DNA from 4 places in the Dermacoccus sp. CCH2-D9 genome. Region 2 is predicted to be linked to each of the others. Evidence: riboswitches for the same ligand, from Rfam matches in the RefSeq annotation. Region 2 holds a riboswitch; each other region holds the start of a gene.
The links. Region 2 has a riboswitch for S-adenosylmethionine ahead of AX669_RS12410 (homoserine O-acetyltransferase). Riboswitches for the same ligand answer to the same signal wherever they lie in the genome.

Region 1: it holds a riboswitch for S-adenosylmethionine, as region 2 does, so the genes downstream of both, AX669_RS07595 (bifunctional o-acetylhomoserine/o-acetylserine sulfhydrylase) here and AX669_RS12410 (homoserine O-acetyltransferase) in region 2, are expected to answer to the same signal.
Region 3: it holds a riboswitch for S-adenosylmethionine, as region 2 does, so the genes downstream of both, AX669_RS09480 (aminotransferase class V-fold PLP-dependent enzyme) here and AX669_RS12410 (homoserine O-acetyltransferase) in region 2, are expected to answer to the same signal.
Region 4: it holds a riboswitch for S-adenosylmethionine, as region 2 does, so the genes downstream of both, AX669_RS01380 (MetQ/NlpA family ABC transporter substrate-binding protein) here and AX669_RS12410 (homoserine O-acetyltransferase) in region 2, are expected to answer to the same signal.

What each region holds. Positions count from the first base shown of each region.
Region 1 covers NZ_LSJT01000092.1:8,388-13,541, reverse strand. Annotated here, with positions in the region: gene pgsA (phosphatidylinositol phosphate synthase) at 1-335, opposite strand, end outside; gene AX669_RS07610 (HIT domain-containing protein) at 401-976, opposite strand; gene AX669_RS07605 (hypothetical protein) at 1,059-1,448, opposite strand; gene AX669_RS07600 (GNAT family N-acetyltransferase) at 1,445-1,939, opposite strand; SAM riboswitch class IV at 2,063-2,178, shown strand; gene AX669_RS07595 (bifunctional o-acetylhomoserine/o-acetylserine sulfhydrylase) at 2,251-3,564, shown strand; gene thrS (threonine--tRNA ligase) at 3,731-5,154, opposite strand, start outside.
Region 2 covers NZ_LSJT01000147.1:38,222-43,375, forward strand. Annotated here, with positions in the region: gene AX669_RS12395 (PAC2 family protein) at 1-700, shown strand, start outside; gene AX669_RS12400 (EcsC family protein) at 828-1,514, shown strand; gene AX669_RS12405 (hypothetical protein) at 1,786-2,724, shown strand; SAM riboswitch class IV at 2,814-2,922, shown strand; gene AX669_RS12410 (homoserine O-acetyltransferase) at 2,957-4,129, shown strand; gene AX669_RS12415 (universal stress protein) at 4,199-4,561, shown strand; gene AX669_RS12420 (RNA polymerase sigma factor) at 4,856-5,154, shown strand, end outside.
Region 3 covers NZ_LSJT01000107.1:16,883-22,036, reverse strand. Annotated here, with positions in the region: gene AX669_RS09485 (ribonuclease J) at 1-327, shown strand, start outside; gene AX669_RS09480 (aminotransferase class V-fold PLP-dependent enzyme) at 611-2,176, opposite strand; SAM riboswitch class IV at 2,220-2,334, opposite strand; gene AX669_RS09470 (DNA translocase FtsK) at 2,655-5,154, shown strand, end outside.
Region 4 covers NZ_LSJT01000015.1:1,906-7,059, reverse strand. Annotated here, with positions in the region: gene AX669_RS01385 (methionine ABC transporter ATP-binding protein) at 1-804, opposite strand, end outside; gene AX669_RS01380 (MetQ/NlpA family ABC transporter substrate-binding protein) at 801-1,808, opposite strand; SAM riboswitch class IV at 1,986-2,097, opposite strand; gene AX669_RS01375 (neutral/alkaline non-lysosomal ceramidase C-terminal domain-containing protein) at 2,310-2,693, shown strand; gene msrA (peptide-methionine (S)-S-oxide reductase MsrA) at 2,761-3,408, opposite strand; gene AX669_RS01365 (GNAT family N-acetyltransferase) at 3,562-4,623, shown strand; gene AX669_RS01360 (hypothetical protein) at 4,620-5,154, shown strand, end outside.

The DNA.
Region 1 (5,154 bases), on a different contig from region 2:
TTGTCGCCCTTGCCCGCGTAGTACAGGACGAGGCCGCCGAAGATCGCGGCGTCACCGACGCGGTCGAGCGTCGAGTCGAGGTAGGCACCCCACGTCGACGAGCGGCCCGACAGGCGCGCCATGTTGCCGTCGAGCATGTCCGAGAAGACGAAGACGGTGATGAACAACGTGCCGACGAGGAAGTCGCCGCGCGGATAGAACCACAGTGCACCGAACGCGACACCGACGGTGCCCACGATCGTCACGACGTCGGGGCTGATGCCGAGACGCAGCAGGAGCTGGGCGATGGGCCGGAAGATGGCGGAGAAAAACGCGCGCGCGTACTTGTTGAGCATGGTGGTTCAACTGTAGCGGTTCGATATACCCGTTCGAGGCAGCGCACTGCCCGTGGTGCCCGGTGTCAGTCGTTCGGCCAGTTCGCGACGATGCGCTGACGGCTGTCCTCGAGCAGCACCGGCAGCGCCTTGGTGCGCCCGATGATCGGCATGAAGTTCATGTCGCCACCCCAGCGCGGCACGATGTGCTGATGCAGGTGCGCGGCGACGCCGGCACCTGCGACGTCACCCTGGTTCATCCCGAGGTTGAACCCGCCCGGGTTCGACGCGGCCTTGAGGGCACGCACCCCGGCCTTCGTCAGCTTCGTGAACTCCTCGGTCTCGTCGTCGGTGAGGTCGATGTACGAGGCGACGTGACGGTACGGGCACACGAGCAGGTGGCCCGGGTTGTACGGGAACAGGTTCATCACGACGAAACAGTGCTCACCACGGTGGACGATGAGGCCGTCGGCGTCGGTCTTCGTAGGCGACGCGCAGAACGGGCAGTCGTGGCCGGCGTCCTTTGTCGGACGCTCGCCCTCGATGTACGCCATGCGGTGCGGCGTCCACAGCCGCCCGAACCCGTCGGCCTCGCCCGCGAAGGCGCCGGCTTGCTCGATGAGGATGTCGTCCTGCGAATCAGTGTTGAACTCGTCGACCATGGCCCGATCCTAGAGCCCCGCCTGCCTCGACGCAGCGGCCGCGGGTGGGCTCGCGCGCACCATGCACCCCGGGTGAGCGGTCTCAGACCGCCGCGATCTCGCGCAGACGCGCCGGGACAATGGTTCGGTCGGCTTCCCCCGCGTGCGCGACGTCGCCGACACGGCCCGCCAACGTCCGCGCGACCTCGGCCGCGTCGCCGTCACCGACGACGGCGACGATGCTCGCCAGCCCGGCGAGGCCCGTGACGGCGTCCTCGAGGTCGAGCCAGTCGTCGTCATCGAGGCCGGCCGCCGCCCCCGGCCATGCGACCGAGGCGGCCATGACGCCGTCACGAGCCCACTGCTCGACAGCGTCGCGCGCGAGGGCGCCGTCAGCACCGAGGTGCAGGACGACGGCGTTCGCGACCGGTTTGGACGGGCAGGCGATGCAGCGCTCGCGCTGATCGAGCGCCCAGATGACGTCGTCGCTCATGACGCACGCTCCGCATCGCGGCGGGCGTCGAGGCCGAACGGCGCCACACGCTGCATGTGACGTTCGTCCGGCGGGCCGAAGCCGGCCCGTTCGTACAGCCTGCGGGCACGCGGACGGGCGTTGAGCATCATTCGCGCGACGTCGTGCGCGTCGGCCCAGGCGTCGACGATCCGCAGCATCCGCTCGGCCAGGCCCTGGCCGCGCGCCGACGGCGTGACGAAGACGACCGCGATGTAGAGCGACGGCTGCGCCGGCCGAGCCAGCGCCGGGGGCCGGTGCACGAGCGACGTCTGCACCATGCCGAGAGCCGTCCCGTCAGCACTCGAGGCGAGCCACGTCGGCAGATCGTCGTAGTGCGCGAGCCAGTGATCGGCATACTCGGTGATGAAGCCGGAGCGGTTGCTCTCCCCCGCCTCGAGGTCCATCTGCAGACGCAGCGCCGCGCAGGCGAACGCGTCTTCGCGGCGCGCGCGGACGATCGTCGGTGTCATGGCAACAGTCAAGCACGGCATGAGGGTCGTCGCCCGTAGGCGCGTCGCGTCAGCACGGGGCCGCGACCGGAATGTGAGACAGCATTCCCGCCTGATGACACCACCCGGCCTAGAGTGGCCGCAGGTCACGAGCGTCAGCGTCAAACCCCGGTTTGCTGGCCGGCAACCCTCCCACCGCGGCGGGGTGCTCCGGGTGACGACCTGGCCCGGCGCCGAGCGCGTCCGGGCAAGCGCGGAGGGATTCCCCTTCGGGCACCACACGTACGGTGCGCCGCCCGTGCGTCCACGCACTCCTCAAGAGGGACATCATCATGAGCTCCGAGAACTGGGCCTTCGAGACCAAGCAGATCCACGTCGGCCAGAACGTCGACGGCGACACCGGCGCCCGGGCGCTGCCGATCTACCAGACGACGTCGTTCGTCTTCGACTCCGCCGAGACCGCGGCCAACCGCTTCGGCCTGTCGGATCTCGGCCCCATCTACACGCGCATCGGCAACCCGACGGCGCAGGCGGTCGAAGACCGCATCGCCGCGCTGGAGGGCGGCGTCGGCGCGTTGCTGCTCGCGTCGGGTCAGGCGGCGACGACGTTCGCCATCCTCAACGTCGCTCAGGCCGGCGACCACATCGTCGCCTCGTCCGCGCTGTACGGCGGCACGTACAACCTGCTGAAGTACACGCTCAAGCGACTCGGCGTCGAGACGACGTTCATCGACAACATCAACGATCTCGACGAGTGGCGCGGCGCCATCCGCGACAACACGAAGCTGCTGTTCGGCGAGACGCTGAGCAACCCCGACCAGAAGGTGCTCGACGTGCGCGGCCTCGCCGACATCGCCCATGACGCCGGGGTGCCGCTGTTCGTCGACAACACCGTCGCGACGCCGTACCTGCTGCGCCCGATCGAGCATGGCGCGGACGTCGTCATCCACTCCGCGACGAAGTACCTCGGGGGGCACGGGACGTCGATCGCCGGCGTGCTCGTCGACGCCGGCACGTTCGACTACGCCGCCGACCCGGCGAAGTTCCCGCAGTTCAACGAGCCGTCGGAGAGCTACCACGGTCTCGCGTTCGCCCGCGACCTCGGCGTCGGATCGCCGCTCGGCGCGAACCTCGCCTTCATCCTCAAGGCGCGCGTCGAACTGCTGCGCGACCTCGGCGCGGCCGTCTCCCCGTTCAACGCGTTCCTCATCGCGCAAGGCCTCGAGACGTTGTCGCTGCGTGTGGAGCGACACGTGGAGAACGCGAAGAAGGTCGTCGAGTTCCTGAAGTCGCAGCCGCAGGTCGAGACGTTGTTCTACGCCTCCGACCCGTCGAGCCCCTACAAGGAACTCGCCGACCGCTACCTGCCCGCCGGCTCCGGCGCCGTGCTGTCGTTCGAGATCGCCGGTGGCGTCGAGGCGGGCAAGAAGTTCGTCGACGCCCTCGAACTGCACTCGCACGTCGCGAACATCGGTGACGTCCGTTCCCTCGCCATCCATCCTGCGTCGACGACGCACTCCCAGGGCAGCGACGAGGACCGCCGCGGCGCCGGCGTGACGCCCGGCCTCGTGCGGTTGAGCGTCGGCATCGAGAACTCCGCCGACATCATCGCCGACCTCGAGAAGGGCTTCGCCGCAGCGAAATGACCATGCGCTGAGGTGGGTCCCCGCGACGGGTGACGCAGCCGGGTTTCGTACCCCGAGCGTGGTCATCCGGCCGTGTCGAACGCCGGCCCTCGGGTGCACATGCCAACACACGAGCGCGCCCCCGAACCGCGAGGTTCGGGGGCGCGCGTCGTCGTCGCGGCAGGAGTCAGCCGGCCGTCGGGTCAGTGTTCTGACGTTCGGTGATGACGCGGGTGATCTCGGCGATCGCGTCGGCCACCGGCACGCCGTTCTTCTGCGACCCGTCGCGGAAACGGAACGAGACGGCGCCGTTGTCGCGGTCCTCTTCACCGGCGATCAGGATGAACGGCGCCTTCGACTTGGACGCGTTGCGGATCTTCTTCGGGAAGCGGTCGTCGCTCATGTCGACCTCGACACGCACGCCGGCTTCGCGCAGCTTGATCGCGACGTCCTGCAGGTAGTCGTAGTACTCCTCCGCGACGGGCACAGCGAGCACCTGAACCGGCGCGAGCCACGCCGGGAACGCGCCCGCGTAGTGCTCGACGAGCACGCCGAGGAAGCGTTCGATCGAGCCGAACTTCGCCGAGTGGATCATGACGGGCTGCTGGCGCGAACCGTCCGCCGCCTGGTACTCGAGGCCGAAACGAGCGGGCTGGTTGAAGTCGTACTGGATCGTCGACATCTGCCAGGTACGGCCGATGGCGTCGCGCGCCTGCACGGAGATCTTCGGGCCGTAGAACGCGGCACCGCCCGGGTCCGGCACGAGCTCGAGGCCGGACTCGAGCGCGACGTCCGACAGCACCTTCGTCGCGATGTCCCACTGTTCGTCGGTGCCGATGAACTTGTCCTTCTTGTCCCCGTCGACGTCGCGCGTCGAGAGCTCGAGGTAGAAGTCGTTCATGCCGAAGTCGCGCAGTAGGCCGAGGATGAAGTCGAGCAGGTGCTTGATCTCTCCCGGCGCCTGTTCGGGCGTGACGTAGCTGTGCGAGTCGTCCTGGGTGATCATGCGCACGCGCGTCAGACCGGAGAGCACGCCCGACTTCTCGTCGCGGTACACCGTGCCGAACTCGAAGAAGCGCAGCGGCAGCTCACGGTAGGAGCGCCCACGCGAACGGAAGATCTCGTTGTGCATCGGGCAGTTCATCGCCTTGAGGCGGTAGTTCTGCCCGTCGACGTCGAGGGGCGGGAACATCCCGTCCGCGTAGTACGGCAGGTGACCCGAGGTGTAGAAGAGGTCTTCCTTCGCGATGTGCGGCGTGCCGACGTAGGAGAAGCCCTCCTCGATGTGACGGCGGCGGACGTAGTCCTCCATCTCACGCTTGATGATGCCGCCCTTGGGGTGGAACACCGGCAGGCCGGGGCCGATGTTCTCGGGGAAGCTGAACAGGTCGAGCTCGGCGCCGAGCTTGCGGTGGTCGCGCTTCTCGGCCTCGGCGAGGCGCTCGAGGTAGGCCTTCAGCTCGTCCTTCGTCGGCCACGCAGTGCCGTAGATGCGCTGCAGCTGCGGGTTCTTCTCGCTGCCGCGCCAGTACGCGGCGGCCGAACGCATGAGCTTGAACGCGTTGCCGAGCACCTTCGTCGACGGCACGTGCGGGCCGCGGCACAGGTCGC
Region 2 (5,154 bases):
CCGCTACAGCGAGTACGACGACCCGGCTCTCGTGCTGTACCGCCTCGTCGACGCCGAAGGCACGCCGTTCCTGCTGCTCGCCGGCCCCGAGCCCGACTACCAGTGGGAGCGCGTCAGCGAGGCCGTCCGCATCCTCGCGGCGAACCTCGGCGTCTCGCTCATGGTGAGCGCGCACGGAATCCCGATGGCCGTGCCGCACACGCGCCCGGTCGGTTTCACGCGTTTCGCCTCCGATCAGCGTCTGCTGACGGAGAACGAGCCGCTCTTCGGCAACGTCCAGGTTCCCTCGAGTGCCGAAGGGCTCATGCACATCCGGCTCGCCGAGGCGGGCATGGACACCGCAGGTTTCGCGATCCACGTGCCGCACTACCTCACGCAGGTCGAGTTCGCGGACGCCGCGCTCGCCGCGCTCGAGGCCGTCTGCGGGCTGACGGGGCTGGCGATCCCCGCTCAGGAGCTCGCCGCGATCGCCGGGCTGCATCGCGTCGACATCGCCAAGCAGATCAGCGAGAACGACGAGGTCACCGAGGTCGTCGAGGGCCTCGAGCGGCAGTACGACGCCTTCACCGAGGGTCGTCGTCGACGCTCGCTCCTCGCCGCCGAGATGAACGACCTGCCGAGCGCAGACGAGATCGGCGCCGAGCTGGAGCAGTTCCTGCGCGCCGAGGGAGAGGATCCGGGCACCAAGGGCTCGTTGTGAGCCCGCGAGCGCTTCTCGCCGGCCGTCGGTCTGAGCCGACGGCCACGCGGGCTTCGCAACGCTCGCCTGGCTGCGGCCACCCCTGCGGTGGCTTGCCGGGCCCCCGCCAACTTGGGAGGATCACCTCATGTTCGGATTCGGTCAAGACAAGAAGGCTCCTGCAGCCCCCGAGAAACCGTCGGGCATGCTCGACTCGACGGCCAACACCCTGGCGCAGCACCTCATCTCGGTGGGCATCGGGGGCGTGGCGACGTTCAAGTCGGCCCGCGCCGTCGCCGACGAGGCGATGAAGAAGGCGGGCTCCAAGGAAGCGGCGATGGACGACGTCGTCGCATCACACACGAAGCTCGCGGGCGCGAACGGCTTCCTCACCAACCTCGGCGGTTTCGTCACGCTCCCCGTGGCACTGCCCGCGAACGTCATCGGTTTCTACACCGTCGCGACGCGCATGGTCGCGGCAATCGCCGCCATCAACGGTCACGACGTCGACGACCCAGCCGTGCGCTCGGCGATCCTGCTCGACCTCATCGGTGCGGACGCGACGCAGGTCCTCAAGGGCCTCGGCCCGATGACGGGTGGCGTCGCGACGAACGTCGCCACGCGCAAGCTGCCGCCGGCGGCGCTCGCCGTCGTGAACAAGTCCGTTGCGTTCCGTCTCGGCTCGCAGGTGGGGCGTCGCTTCCTCACGCGCATTCCGCGCCTCATCCCCGTGGCGGGCGGCTTCATCGGTGGCGGCCTCGATGTCGTCCTCATCCGCAAGATCGCCCAGTCGGCGCGTCGCGACTTCGTCGCGCAGATCCCGCCGTCAGCCTGACGTCGCCCTGATTCCACCCCGAACGCCACTCGTCTTCGGCGGGTGGCGTTCGGCGTGTCCGGGCCGGTTCGGCGATGTGTCGTCCGTGCGCATCAACGGGCTTCCGGGCGACGATCTGAGGGCCGCGAACCCCCGCCTGGCCTTGCTCGAACGGCCCACTCACCCACAGGTGTGACGGCTACGGCCCGTTTCGCGGCCCGCAGGATGCCTCGTCCACAGGTTTGTGGCTCGTGGTCAGCGCGCGGGTGGCGTCATGGGTTTCGCTGGGGGCATGAAGACAACAACACGACTCAAGGGCCTCAGCGCCCTGGTGGCAGCCCTTCCCGATCTCGTCGGCTCCGAGGGGGCGGGCGCCGTCATCGTCCTGTTCGAACGTGACGGTGCGCTCGCGGGGGTGCTCGGCTGGGCGGACGATGCGTGCGACGGGGAGACGGCGCACATGCTCGACGTCGTCGCTGAGCGGCGCGCGACGATGGGTGCGCAGGCCGCCATCGCCATCGCCTATCGCTGCGAGCCGGGCCGCGTCGACATCGCGGCCCTCGCGAAACGCATCGAGCGCCGCGTGCCGCTGCACCACGTCCTCGGTGCCAGCGACGAGCACTGGTGGGCCATCGAATGCGAGCTCGGCTGCTGTGACGGCGCGATCCACGAGATCCCGTCCCTGTCAGAGCAGACCCGCGAGCAGCTTCGCGACGTCCGCCGCGGCGGCGAGGCCATGGCCGCCACCGCGCGCCCCGTTCCCAGCGTCGTCGACGTCCGAGCCGCCTGGGCACGGTTGTGCGACGTCCCCGACACCGCGTCGGGCACCCGGCGACGCTCCCGCAGCGCCGACCTGCAGGTGCTCGCCGACGCTGTCGTCGACGGCCCGACGCGCGATGAGATCCTCCTGTGCGTCGCACCCGAACTGTTCCGTCTGCTGAGCCCGGGCACGCCGCTCGGCGAGCCTGGCCCGCTGATGACGAGCGCGTGCCTGCGAACTTGGCTGCCGCTCGTGCCGCGCCACGGCCGCGCCGCGTGGAAGGCCCTCGAGGCCGCCGCGACCTGGCGCGAAGGCGACCTGCGAGGAGCCGGTGCGTGCGCCGCGGCGTCGCTGCGCATCGGACGGACGTCATTGGGGCAACTGCTGCGCGACATCACAGGCACGGGGTTGTCGTACGAGCAGGCCGTCGGTGCGCTCCACACGAAGGCTCGGCAGAGTTCCGTCGCCTGACGAGCGTGCCGGTTGTGGGAGCGCGCCACATCGTGGACGTCGCCGCGCGGGCGATGGAAGCCGCGGGCAGGGCCGCCTACTGTGTCGCAGGTCAAGAGTTTCAGCGACACAAGCCCCGGCTTGCTGAGCGGCAACCCTCCCTCGCGGCGGGGTGCCCCGGGTGACGACAGGGCCGCCCGTGGGCGGCAAGCGCGAGAGGTGGGTTGCGACCCACCTCGGAATCGAGGACGTCATGGTTTCGCACCGTCGCCTCGCCGTGGCCGACTCCGCGGCGCCCCTCACCGACGACGGGTTCAACCCGCACGCACGTGCCGTCCACATCGGCACCCTGACGCTGGAGAACGGCGCCGCCCTGCCCGACGTCGTCATGACGTACGAGTGCTGGGGCGAGCTGAACGACGACGCGAGCAACGCCGTCCTCGTCGAGCACGCCCTGACCGGAGACTCGCACGTCGTCGGGCCGGTCGGCCCCGGGCAGCCGACGGCGGGGTGGTGGCCTGGTCTCATCGGCCCCGGCGCGCCCCTCGACACCGACGAGCTGTTCGTCGTGGCGATCAACGTGCTCGGCGGCTGTCGCGGCAGCACGGGCCCCATGTCGCTCGCACCAGACGGCCGGGTGTGGGGCGGGCGCTTCCCACACGTCAGCGTCAGGGATCAGGCGCGCGCCGAGGCGCGGGTCGCCGACGCTCTCGGCATCGCGCGCTTCCACACTGTCATCGGCGGCTCCTTCGGCGGGATGCGCGCCGCGGAGTGGGTGGCGACCTTCCCGCATCGGGTGCAGCGCGCCCTCGTCGTCGCGAGCTGCGCGGCGGCGGGCGCCGACCAGATCGCGTGGGGGCACACGCAGGTGCGGGCAATCGAAGCTGACCCGGATTTCCGGGGTGGCGGCTACCTCGAGCAGGGCGTCTTCCCGACGTCGGGGCTCGGGCTCGCCCGCCAGATCGCGCACACCTCCTACCGCAGCGCGCACGAGTTGCAGGAGCGGTTCGGGCGCGAGTCGCAGGGAGCGGACCGCACGCTCGACGGCGGCCTGTTCGCCGTCGAGAGCTATCTCGAGCACCACGCCGCGAAACTCGTTGCGCGGTTCGACGCCATGAGTTATGTGCGGCTCACGCAGGCGATGGCGACGCACGACGTCGGCCGCGGCCGCGGCGGCATCGAGCCTGCGCTTCGGGTGTTCGGGGGTGAGCTCGTCGTCGCCGCGGTCGACTCCGATCGGCTGTTCCCGGTCAGTGCCTCCGCCGACATCGTCCGGGCTCACGGGCGCGGACGGCTGCGTCTCATCCACTCGCCGCACGGTCACGACGGTTTCCTCATCGAGGCCGACCAGATCGCGGCGCTCGTGCGCGAGGTCATCGCTCGGCCGCTCACGGCCGAGGCGGGCCGCGTCCATCCCGTGGCGTGACGGCGGGCGCTCGCGGCACCTCGGGTAGCGTGTGAGCCGATCGCCACAGTCGCAGAACAGGGGTTGCGCATGTCCGTCGTCGTCAGTTTCGCTCCGGGCCCGGAGGGTGAGGCCGCGGTGGCCGAGGCCGTGCGTCAGTCGAGTGTGCTGGGGCGCCCGCTCGTACTCGTCTCGACCGTCCCGAGCGACGACGCGCGCGCTGCCGCGCAGGAGAGTGCGGACGCGGTCGGCGGCCGCGTCGTGCAGGTGGAGGAGGGCCAGGACGCGGTCGAGGTGATCCTCGACGAGGTGGCCGAACTCGACCCGGCGCTGCTCGTCATCGGGCTGCGTCGCCGCACGCCCGTCGGCAAGCTGATCCTCGGTTCGAGCGCTCAGCGACTGCTGCTCGACGCGCCGTGCCCCGTCCTCGCGGTCAAGCCCACAGCGCACTGATCTCGCGCTGCTCCCAACCCCGGCCTGACGCGCTTGCGTCAGGTCGGGAACACCCGCGCACGCAGGGGCGTTGAACCCCGTGATTCTGCGGTTCTCGACCCAGAGTTCTATAATGGTGAAAGAAGCGACGCGGGGGATCGAATCAGGCACCACGGTGCCAGGCGAGCTCAGGTGAGTCTCGAGCAACCGGCTCTCGTCGGATCCCGCCCCCGTGGTTCGTCTCTTCCCTCGTACGAAGCGCTCGGCGCGCGATTGCGCCTGCCCGATGCGTTGTGCACTCTCGGAAGGTAGTTGGTGACCTCAGTGTCCGAAACGGCTCAGACCCCCGCGCTTCCCGCGGACATCGACCATCCCGCGGTCATTGCTCTGTTCGAGCAGGGGCGCGCGAGCGGCACGGTCGACAGCGTGGTGCTGAAGACCGCCCTCGAAGAAGCGAAGATCTCCATGGCCAAGCAGAAGGCGGTGCTGAAGGCGCTGGGGGCCGAGGGCATCGAGATCGTGCTCGACGAGGTTCACGCGGCCCAGGCCGTCGCCACGACGACCGGGCGCAAGAGCGCGGCGAAGAAGTCGACTGCCAAGAAGACCGCGACGAA
Region 3 (5,154 bases), on a different contig from region 2:
TCGCTCGTCGGTACGACCGACGAGGACATGCTCAAGGACCGCCGCATCCTGCGTGACGAGGGCTTCGTCACCGTCATCGTCGTGCGCGACGCGAAGACGGGCGCGATCCTCGCCGGCCCGGACATCCGCACGCGCGGCTTCGCCGAGGGCGACGAGGTGTTCGACCGCGTCCGGCCGAAGATCGAGCAGGCGCTGCTCGAGGCACGCAACAAGGGTGTCAAGGACAGCCACCAACTGCAGCAGGTCATCCGGCGCGCCGTGGGCGGTTTCGTCGGCGGCAAGCTGCGCCGCCGACCGATGATCATCCCGGTGGTCATCGACGCCTGACGCTTCGGGGGTATGTCAGGGGGTCGTGTGAGGCGGCTGAGATCGCCTCTGGCTGCCATCTCGGATGAATGAAGGGTGCGACGCGTGTGACGCGTCGCACCCTTCGTCCGTTGGGGTGCAACTGGATTCGAAATGGACGTCGAGGTTTGTTATTGAGCGTGGTCAAAAAAACTCGCATGAGCGCGCGAGCGGGCCCTTCGACAGGAGCCACCGCGTCGGCATCCCGTATCTGACGAAATGCGGCGGTGAGCCCCTCGCTGGGGCCCACCGCCGCTCGTTCTCCTCACCAGGGGCGGGGCTCTGAGAGGTCTCGTCGGTCGGTGACGGGGCTCCACCCGAGGCCCGGGGTGTGGGTGTAGTCGAAGGTGGGCCCATGGGTGACGAGAGCACGCACGGCGTCGACGAGGCGTCGTGCGTGCTCTGTCGTCGTGGCGAGACCGATCGAGGCGCGCACTGCCGTCGCGCCCTCGCCGAGGCGCGCGTCGCAGAGCAGGTGAGCGCAGAATCGCCCGTCGCGCACAGCGATGCCGTGCTCGTCTGCGAGCACCTGAGCGACGAGCGTCGGGTCGTATCCGGCGACGGTGAACGTCGTGACGCCGACGTTGTCGCTCGCATTCCGCCTTGGCGCGCCATCGTCGAGGTGAGCGTCCGCGGCATTCTGCTCGTCGAAGAGTTCGACGATCCTCACGCCGTCGATCGAGGCGAGACCGTCGCGGACGATGGCGTGGATCTTCTCCTCGCGCGCCTCGGCTTCGCCGCGCTGCGCGGACAGCGTCGAGGCTGCGGCCGCGAGCGCGATGGCCCCGACCGCGTTCGGGGTGCCGCCCTCGTGGCGTGCGGGCGCGGGCGCCCAGGCGACGTCGCCGGCGCCTGACGCATCTTCGCTGACGCGGTGGCTCGCGCCGCCGGCGCGGAAGTACGGAGGGGCGGTGTCGAGCCAGTCGCGGCGCCCGACGAGGGCTCCTGAACCGTACGGCGCGTAGGCCTTGTGGCCGGACAGAGCGACGTAGTCGATGCCCCAGGCGTCGATGTCGACGCGGCGGTGCGGGGCGAGCTGCGCGGCGTCGAGAGCCGTCCGCGCCTCATGCCGGCGGGCGACGGCGGCGAGGCGCTCGATGGGCCACACCTCGCCCGTCACGTTGCAGGCGCCGGTGATGAGGACCAACACGGGAGCATCGTTGTGGGCGCGGAATTCCGCCAGAGCGACGTCGAGGTAGCCCTCAGCCTCGGCGTGAGAGTGAGGGATCGGCAGCCGCGTCGTCCGCTCGTCCGCCCACGGCAGCAGCGCCGCGTGGTGCATCGAGCGGAACACGAAGACCTGCGTCTGTTGCGGCAGACAGTGAGCCAACAGGTTGAGCGCGTCCGAGGTGTTGCGCGTGAAGACGGTGACGTCGTCCTCGCGCGCGCCGACGAACGCGGCGACCTCCTGCCGAGCCTCCTCGTACCACCGGGTCGTCAGCTGCGACGCCCGTCCCGCACCGCGATGCACCGAACCGTACGTGCGCAGGGTCGTGTCGACGGCCCGCGCGGCGGCCTGCAGCGCGGGAGCCGTCGCGCCGTGGTCGAAGTTCGCGTGCTCGACGACGCGCCCGTCGAGCGTCGCGACGCCGAGATCGGCGCCGATCGTGGCCAGGGCGGCATTGGCCTGCTGCGGCGCGTCCGCGCGATGATAGGTAGCCGTGGGCGTCTCGCGACGGGACCCGCCGGGGTGCGCGGGCTGGGTGTGGTGACGCTCGGGGTCCGCGACGGGAGTCCCGGGGGTTACGGCGTGAGCGGGGCGGGTCGTGTGGCTCGCAGCGTGGCGGCGCGCGTCGGAGTCAAGGATCGAGAGAATGGCAGAACGGGGCATCGAGGCTCCTCGAATCAGGGGCCTCGCCGTCGCCAGATGGCTCGGCCCGCGCTTGCCGACACCGGTGCTGGTGGCGGCCAGGTCGTCACCCGGAGCACCCCACCGCGGTGGAGGGTTGCCGTCCAGCAAGCCGGGGCTGTGCGCTGGAACTCATGACCTACGTGAACGCTCGCACCCGGCCCTCCGCCGCGTCCACCGACGTGCGGCCAGAGGTTCGCATCGTGAGATCACCTGTGGGATCGCGGATGGCGAGCGCCGCGCGCAAGAGTCGGCGTCTCGCGGTGGGGATGCCCGTGGTCCCCCGGGCAGCTGGCGGCGCCTCCGACACGGGTCAGGGCGCTGTCGGATGCGAGCGCGTCAACGCGCCAGCGCGTCGGGACGCGGATTCGAAGGTGTCGAGCCGACCCGCCGTCACCATTGGACCCGTGTCACGGCGTGGGTCCGCGAAAACGGCCGGAACCCCCACTAGCCTTGCGGGGTGGCGACCCGAAACAGACCAGCGAACGACAGCGTCCTCGTCGCGAAGAAGGCCTCTTCGCAGCCGCGCGCCAAGAGCTCGCGCCCGGCCGGCGCATCTGCGGCCTCGACGACGCGCGCCCGCACGACCCCGCCGAAGTCGAGCGCACCACGTTCGGGCGGCACGACGAAGAATGCACCCGCGCGCAAGACCGGCTCGTCGCGAGGGGCTGCTGAAGCGCGTCCCTCCGCGTCCGGTCGCGCTGCTCGTGGCGCGTGGATGGGTGTTTCGCACGTCGCCGGCGGCACCGTCCGCCGCGTCGGCGCCGCCGCTTCTGACCTCGAACCCGAACACCGTCGCGACGGGCTCGGTTTCGCCCTCCTCGCCCTCGGCATCGTCGTGGCTGCGCGGGAGTGGTGGGGGCTGCCCGGCATGTTCGGGGACGTCGTCCACGCCGTCGCGGCCGGCACGTTCGGCGTCATCGCCTACGTTCTGCCCGTCGTCCTCATCGGCATGGCCATCCACATGTTCCGCCACCCGCGGGGGCACCAGCCGACCAACCGCATGACGATCGGACTGACGATCCTCGCGCTCGGCTCGACGGGGATCGCCCACCTCGTCGGCGGGCGTCCGTCGACAGGGGTTTCGACCGCGGTGCGCGGCGCAGGCGGCATCCTCGGCGTCATCACGGGAGGGCCGCTGTCTGCCGCGCTCACGGTGTGGGGCGCGGGCATCATCCTCGCGCTCGTGTCGTTCTTCGGTTTCCTCGTGCTGACGCGCACGCCCGTCAATCGCATCCCGCAGCGCATCCGCGAGGTCGAGGCGCAGATCTTCGGCCACCCCCTCGATGAACGCGACGACGAGGGCGAGCTGCTTCAGCGTGACGCCGTCGCCGACGACCTGCACGGCGCCGACATCGGCAACCGCGCGCGGGGCGGCTCGCGTCGCGGCGCGGGTGACGACGCCCGGCGCGGCGATGAGCCCTACGAGCAGGCCGCCGAGGTCGTCGGCAAGGGACCGCGCGGCAAGGGCCGTGGCACATCACGCAACCCGCTCAACCGCCGTCGCGGTGAGCAGCAGATCTACGACATCGACACGATCGACGGCGCCCCGGCGGGCGTCGATCAGACGCGAGAGATGCCCGACGGCGGCTCTGACGACGAGCGCGCCGGCGACGCGAGCGCCGCTGCGCTCGCGCGAGCCCGGGCATCGCGCTCCGGAGCGTCGCCGGCAGGTGGGGCAGCGCGCCGCTCCGCACCCATGGATTCCGTCGACGATGCCGTCGTCGACCAGGCCTCCGCACGTGCGGCGCAGGCGTCGCGCCCGGCGTCGGCACAGCGGCCGGGGGAGTCGCCGAAGGCCGCGGCGGCCCGTCAGGATGCCGGTGCCACGCGCGTCGAGCAGGCTGCCCCGGCCGCAGCCGTCCCTCAACGTCAGGTGGAGGCTCAGCCCACCGAACAGCTTCCACCCCGTGTCGAGCAGCTCGCAATGGGCGGCGACGTCACGTACACGCTGCCCGATTCGAACGTCCTCGAACAGGGGACCCCGCCCAAGGAGCGCTCCGCCGCGAACGACCGCGTCGTCGACGCGCTGACCGAGGTACTCGAGCAGTTCGGCATCGACGCCGTCGTCAGCGGGTTCACGCGCGGCCCGACGGTGACGCGCTACGAGGTCGAACTCGGCCCTGGCGTCAAGGTCGACCGTGTGACGGGGTTGAGCAAGAACATCTCGTACGCCGTCGCGAGCGCCGACGTGCGCATCCTATCGCCGATCCCCGGCAAGAAGGCCATCGGTATCGAGATCCCGAACGCCGACAAGGAACTCGTCAGCCTCGGCGACGTGCTGCGCAGCCAGGCGGCGCGGAACAACACGCACCCGATGGTCATGGGTGTCGGAAAGGACGTCGAGGGCGGCTACGTCGTCGCGAACCTCGCGAAGATGCCGCACATGCTCGTCGCGGGTGCGACGGGCGCCGGTAAGTCGAGCTTCGTCAACTCGATGATCACGTCGCTGCTCATGCGGGCCACGCCCGAAGAGGTGCGCATGGTGCTCGTCGACCCCAAGCGCGTCGAACTGACGGCGTATGAGGGCATCCCGCACCTCATCACGCCGATCATCACGAACCCGAAGAAGGCCGCCGAGGCACTCGAGTGGGTCGTGCGCGAGATGGACGCACGCTACGACGACCTGGCCGCGTTCGGCTACAAGCACATCGATGAGTTCAACAAGGCGGTGCGCGCGGGCAAGGTGCAGCTGCCGCCCGACAGCAAGCGCAAGCTCGCGCCGTACCCCTACCTGCTCGTCGTCGTCGACGAGCTCGCCGACCTCATGCTCGTCGCGCCGCGCGACGTCGAGGCGTCGATCCAGCGCATCACGCAGCTCGCGCGTGCCGCGGGCATTCACCTCATCCTCGCGACGCAGCGCCCGTCCGTCGACGTCGTCACCGGCATCATCAAGGCCAACGTGCCGTCGCGCCTGGCGTTCGCGACGTCGTCGCTCGCCGACAGCCGCGTCGTGCTCG
Region 4 (5,154 bases), on a different contig from region 2:
CACGTTCCGCAGGGTGGCGTCGACGAGGCGGCGCGTCGCGTCCGCCTTCGGCGCGCCGAGGACGTCGACGGTGCGCCCGGACTCGACGATGCGGCCGGCCTCGAGGACGACGACGTCGTCGGCGAGTTCGCGCACGACGTCCATCTCGTGGGTGATGACGACGATCGTCACGCCGAGCTCGTCGTTGACGCGGCGCAGCAGCGCGAGGACGTCCTTCGTCGTGTCGGGGTCGAGCGCGGACGTGGACTCGTCGGCGAGCAGGATCTCCGGGTTCGTCGCGAGCGCACGGGCGATGCCGACGCGCTGCTTCTGCCCGCCGGAGAGCTCGTCGGGGTAGGCCCACGCCTTCTCGGTGAGCCCGACGAAGCTGAGCAGCTCGGTGATGCGCGCCTCCTGGCGCGCCTTGTCCCAGTCGGCGACCTCGAGGGGGTAGGCGACGTTGGCGTACACCGTGCGCGAGCGGATGAGGTTGAACTGCTGGAACACCATGCCGATGCGACCGCGCAGCTCGCGCACCTGCTTCGCGGACAGCGACGCGAGGTCGACGCCGTCGATCTCGACGTGGCCGCGCGTCGGCGTCTCCAGGCCGTTGATGAGACGTACGAGGGTGCTCTTACCTGCGCCGGAGAAACCGATGACGGCGACGATGCGTCCGCGCTCCACCTGCGTCGTGATGCCGTCGAGAGCCGTCACCCGGCTCTTGCCGCGGGTGAACGTCTTGCCGACGTCGTGGAAGGCGACGGCGGGCGGGGTGGCACTCGCCGGCGCGGCGGCCTTCGTCAGTGTGGGGGAGGGGCCCGTCACTTCGATCCCTTCGCCTTGATCTGGGCCTCGAGGTTCGCGAGGATGCCCTGCACCTCGGAGGCGGAGTTGTTCACGAGGACGCTCGTGCCCTTCGTGCGCTCCTCGATGAGCTTCTCGACGCTCGGGTCGTGGTAGGCCTTGACGAACTTGGCGTAGTCGGCGTTGTCCTTGTCCGCGGCGCGCGCGACGACGACGTTGATGTACGGCTTCGACGAGGCCGCATGCGGGTCGTCCTTGAACAGGGCCTTGCTCGGGTCGAGCTTCGCGTCCGCGGCGAAGTTGTTGTTGACGATCGCGCCGTCGACGGACGGCAGCGCGGCCGCGGTCTGCTCGGCGTTGACCGCTGTGACGGTGACCTTCGAGGCGCCGGCGTCGATGTCGGCCGGGGTCGACAGCGAGGTGCCACCACCCTTGAGCTTCAGCAGTCCGGCGCTCTGCAGCAGCAGCAAGGCGCGCGCCTGGTTCGTCGGATCGTTGGGGATGGCGATCTTGCCGCCCTGGGGGAACTGGCCGACGCTCGTGTGCTTCTTCGAGTACAGCGCCAGCGGGACGATGTACGTCGCCCCGATGGGCGTGAGGTTCTGCTTCGCCTTGGTGTTGTAGTCGGCGAGGAATTGCAGGTGCTGGAACTGGTTGAGGTCGACCTGGCCCTCGGAGAGCGCGGGGTTGGCCTGGGTGTAATCAGAGAAGTTGACCGGTTCGATGTCGAGACCGTACTTGTCCTTGCCCACCTTGACGAGCTGGTTCCAGTACGGGTCCGACGCCTCCGTCGTGCCCACCTTGAGGTGGGTCAGCTTGTCGTCACTGCTCCCGCCGAGCACCTTGGCCCCGATGCCGGCGGCCAGCGCGACGACGAGGACGCCTGCGCCGATCGCAACGTACTTGCCGGTGTCGTTCTTCGGTTTCGGGGGCAGGGCGGTCGCGCCGTTCTCGGCGCTCGTGGCGTCATGCGTGGACGAGGTGGGCGTCGAGGTCTCGTCGGCGGGGGTGTGCTTGTCGGTCATGATCTCTCCTGGTGAGGCGGCAAGGATGCGAATGCGCGGGGCTGGCGCGGGTGCGCGGAGTCAGCGTGAAGGCGGGGCGCCGGGGTGGGGCGCGGTGCGCGGTGTCGTGCGGGGCATGCCTTTCGGGGCCTGGGCAGCGCAACGGAAGGCTCACGAGGATGCCGTCACGTTGGGTGCCGAGCGTGCTTGCCGCGTGGTCGACGCGGCCGGGTCATCACCTGGAGCACCCCGCCACGCGTGTGAGGGTTGCCGTCCGACCAGCCAGGGCTTTGCATCGGATCTCTTGACCAGCAGCGAGATTAGAGCCGCGCACGACAAAGCGTCAAGTTGTGGCACTGGAGATGAGACGTGGGCGAAGATTGTGACGTGCGACACGCGGCGTGGCTGATGCGGCGTCTTTCGCCGTCGAGGCTCGGGTGAGTGATTTCTTCACACAGCTTGGACGATCGTCTAGGTGGGTGATGAGTGTGACGTCGGCCACGCGCCGAGGGCCCCGGCGTCGTGTTCGACGACGCCCCACCCGGGCAGCACTTCGGTGACGTCCTGACTCAGCCGGACGCCACACGCTCGGCTGGTTCGAGCGTGCGGGCGGTCTTCCGCGGCGGCCACCCGAAGAATGACTTCCGCACGATGGGCACGTTCGTCAAGGTGCAGCGTCAGGTCGGCTCGTCGTGGGTCGACGTCCTCGACGACCACGACTGGGACACCTCGTACGTCTGGTCGCGCGAGGGCGTCTCGTACTCGCGATGCACCATGGAGCGGCGCATACGTCGCGGCACGCCCGCGAGCACGTATCGCCTCGTGCAGCAGGGCAGCTGGAAGAACGGCTGGAACGGCAAGGTCAGTGCCCATACCGGAACGAGCCGGGCCTTCCAGGTGCGCTGAGACGGCCGGTGCGCCGCGGTGGCCGGTTGATCGGCCGCCGGCTCAGCGGCCGCCGTGCATGTCGTCGTCAGCGTGGCGGGAGGACATCCGTCTGCGCGGGCAGGTCGGCGACGCCGACGGGGCACGTGACGCCCTTGAAGCCGTGGTTGCAGTAGCCGCCGGGGTGCTTGGACAGGTACTGCTGGTGGTACAGCTCCGCCGGCCAGAAGGGGCCCGCCTCGTCGGCCGGGCGCATCTCGGTCGTGATGGCGCCGCGGCCCGCGTCGTCGAGTGCCTCCTGGAAGAGCGCGGACGTCTCGCGGGCAGCGCGCTCCTGCTGCGGCGTCGTCCAGTAGATCGCCGAGCGGTATTGCGTGCCGACGTCGTTGCCCTGCCGGTTCGCGGTCGTCGGGTCGTGGTTCTCCCAGAACGCCTTGAGAAGCTCGCGTTCGGACACGCGCGACGGGTCGTAGGCCACCATGACCGTCTCGGTGTGGCCCGTGCCGCCGCCACAGACATCTTCGTACGTCGGCTCGGTGGCGTGGCCGCCCATGTACCCGACGGCCGTGGTGACGACGCCCGGAATCTTCCAGAAGATGCGTTCGGCGCCCCAGAAGCAGCCCATCGCGACGTACAGGGTCGCCGAGCCGTCGGGCAGTTCGGAGAACATCGGCACGTCGAGGACGTCGTGCAGGTCGCTCGCCTCGGGCGTTCGGGTGTGCTTTCGAGTGAACATGAGGTGCCTTTCCTCGGGTTCCGAGACAACACCGCCGGCGGTCGAGGCATTCCGGCCCGACCCTCCGCCGGCATGAACGGGTTGTCGCACGATCCAGGCGGACGCGCCGAAAAACCGGTTGCGTACGCAGCTGGTGCTGAGTGCAATGTCGCCATGCGCATTCGTCAGATCGGCCCGTCCGACCCGCTGTTCGACGCCTGGGCGCAGGTGTTCATGACGGTGGGCCACGAGCAGTGGGGCAAGCACACGATCGCCTACCCCGCCGACGAGCTGCGCGCCATGTGGGGCAAGGAATCCGAGACGCGTCATGCGTTCGTCGCCGTCGAGGGGGAAGCCTCGTGCGACGACGACGCCGTTGGGGGAGCAGCCGACATACAGGATGATGGCGTGGACACAGCAGCTGGCGTCGTCGGTGCCGCCGAGCTCGTCCTGCCGCGCCGCGACAACACCCACCTCGCGTTTCTCCACCTCGACGTGCCGGCTCCCGCGCGACGACGGGGTGTCGGCTCGGCGCTGCTCTCAGCCGCGGAGGAGATCATGCAGGACGAGGGACGTACGACGGTCCTCGTCGAGACGCAGACGCCCGTCGGCCAGCCTGACGCCGCAGGCGCCTTCCTCGCTGCCCGCGGGTTCGCCCAGGCCCAGACGTGCGTGCGCAACGCTCAGCGTCTGCCGGTCAGCGACGCCGTCGCCGCACAGATGCGTGCCGCCCTCGCGTTCGACGACGAGTATGTCGTCGAGACGGCCGTCGACGACCTCCCGTCGCAGTGGCTCGAGGAGCGGGCCCGTCTCGGAGCGATGATGTCGACCGACACCCCGCTCGGTGACGTTGCGATCGAACCGGAGACGTGGGATGCCGCGCGGGTGCGCGAGCTGTTCGACACCGCACGCGCTCAGGGCCGACGCGTCGTCGAGGCCGTGGCGTGGCACCGACCGACCGGGCAGATGGCCGCGTTCACGCACGTCAGCGTTCCCGCGGAGACGCCTTGGATCGCCTACCAGGACGACACCCTCGTCGAGGCCGCGCACCGTGGGCACCGGCTCGGCTACCGGGTCAAGGCTGCGGTGTCGCTGCTGCTGCCGCAGGTCGCGCCGGGCGTCGAGGTGCAGCGCACCTGGAACGACGAGACGAACACCCACGTGCTGCGGATCAACTCCGAGCTCGGCTACGAACGCGAGGGCACGATGATCGAATGGCAGAAGAGGCTTGCATGAGCCCGTCCGAGGCGCCCGTACGCGAGGTGCTCGGCATCGAGGTGACGCACGAGCAGCTGCTCCAGTGGCGCGCGTGGACGATGCCGGTCGAGCAGCCGTTCGTCGTGCCCCGCAGCGTCGCGCACGACCTCGGCCTGCGCGACGAGCCCGAGCGGGTGACGTTCGAGCTCAAGGACACGTTCCTGCTGTACGGCGTGGACGACCAAGCCATCTGCTGGCTCGATCGCGCGGCGGCGCGCGCCTTGCCGGCGTCTCTGAGGCGAGCGCAACCCACGCGTCACCTCTGGCGTAGCGGTGACGACGCGTCGGCCATCGCGCGCGACCTCGAGCGCGTCGTGGCATACGTCGTCGAGGGGCGGCGCGCGAGTCGTCATCGCGAGATCACCCAGCGGGCCTGGGCCGATATCGACGCCGTGCTGCCAGGCGCCCGTGAGATCGCGGGGACGTTCCCGCGCGCCAGCGGGCCCAACTGCTTCGGTGCCGTTCTCACCGCGGCCGGCGTGGACGGCGCACGTGAGGAGTGGATGCAGC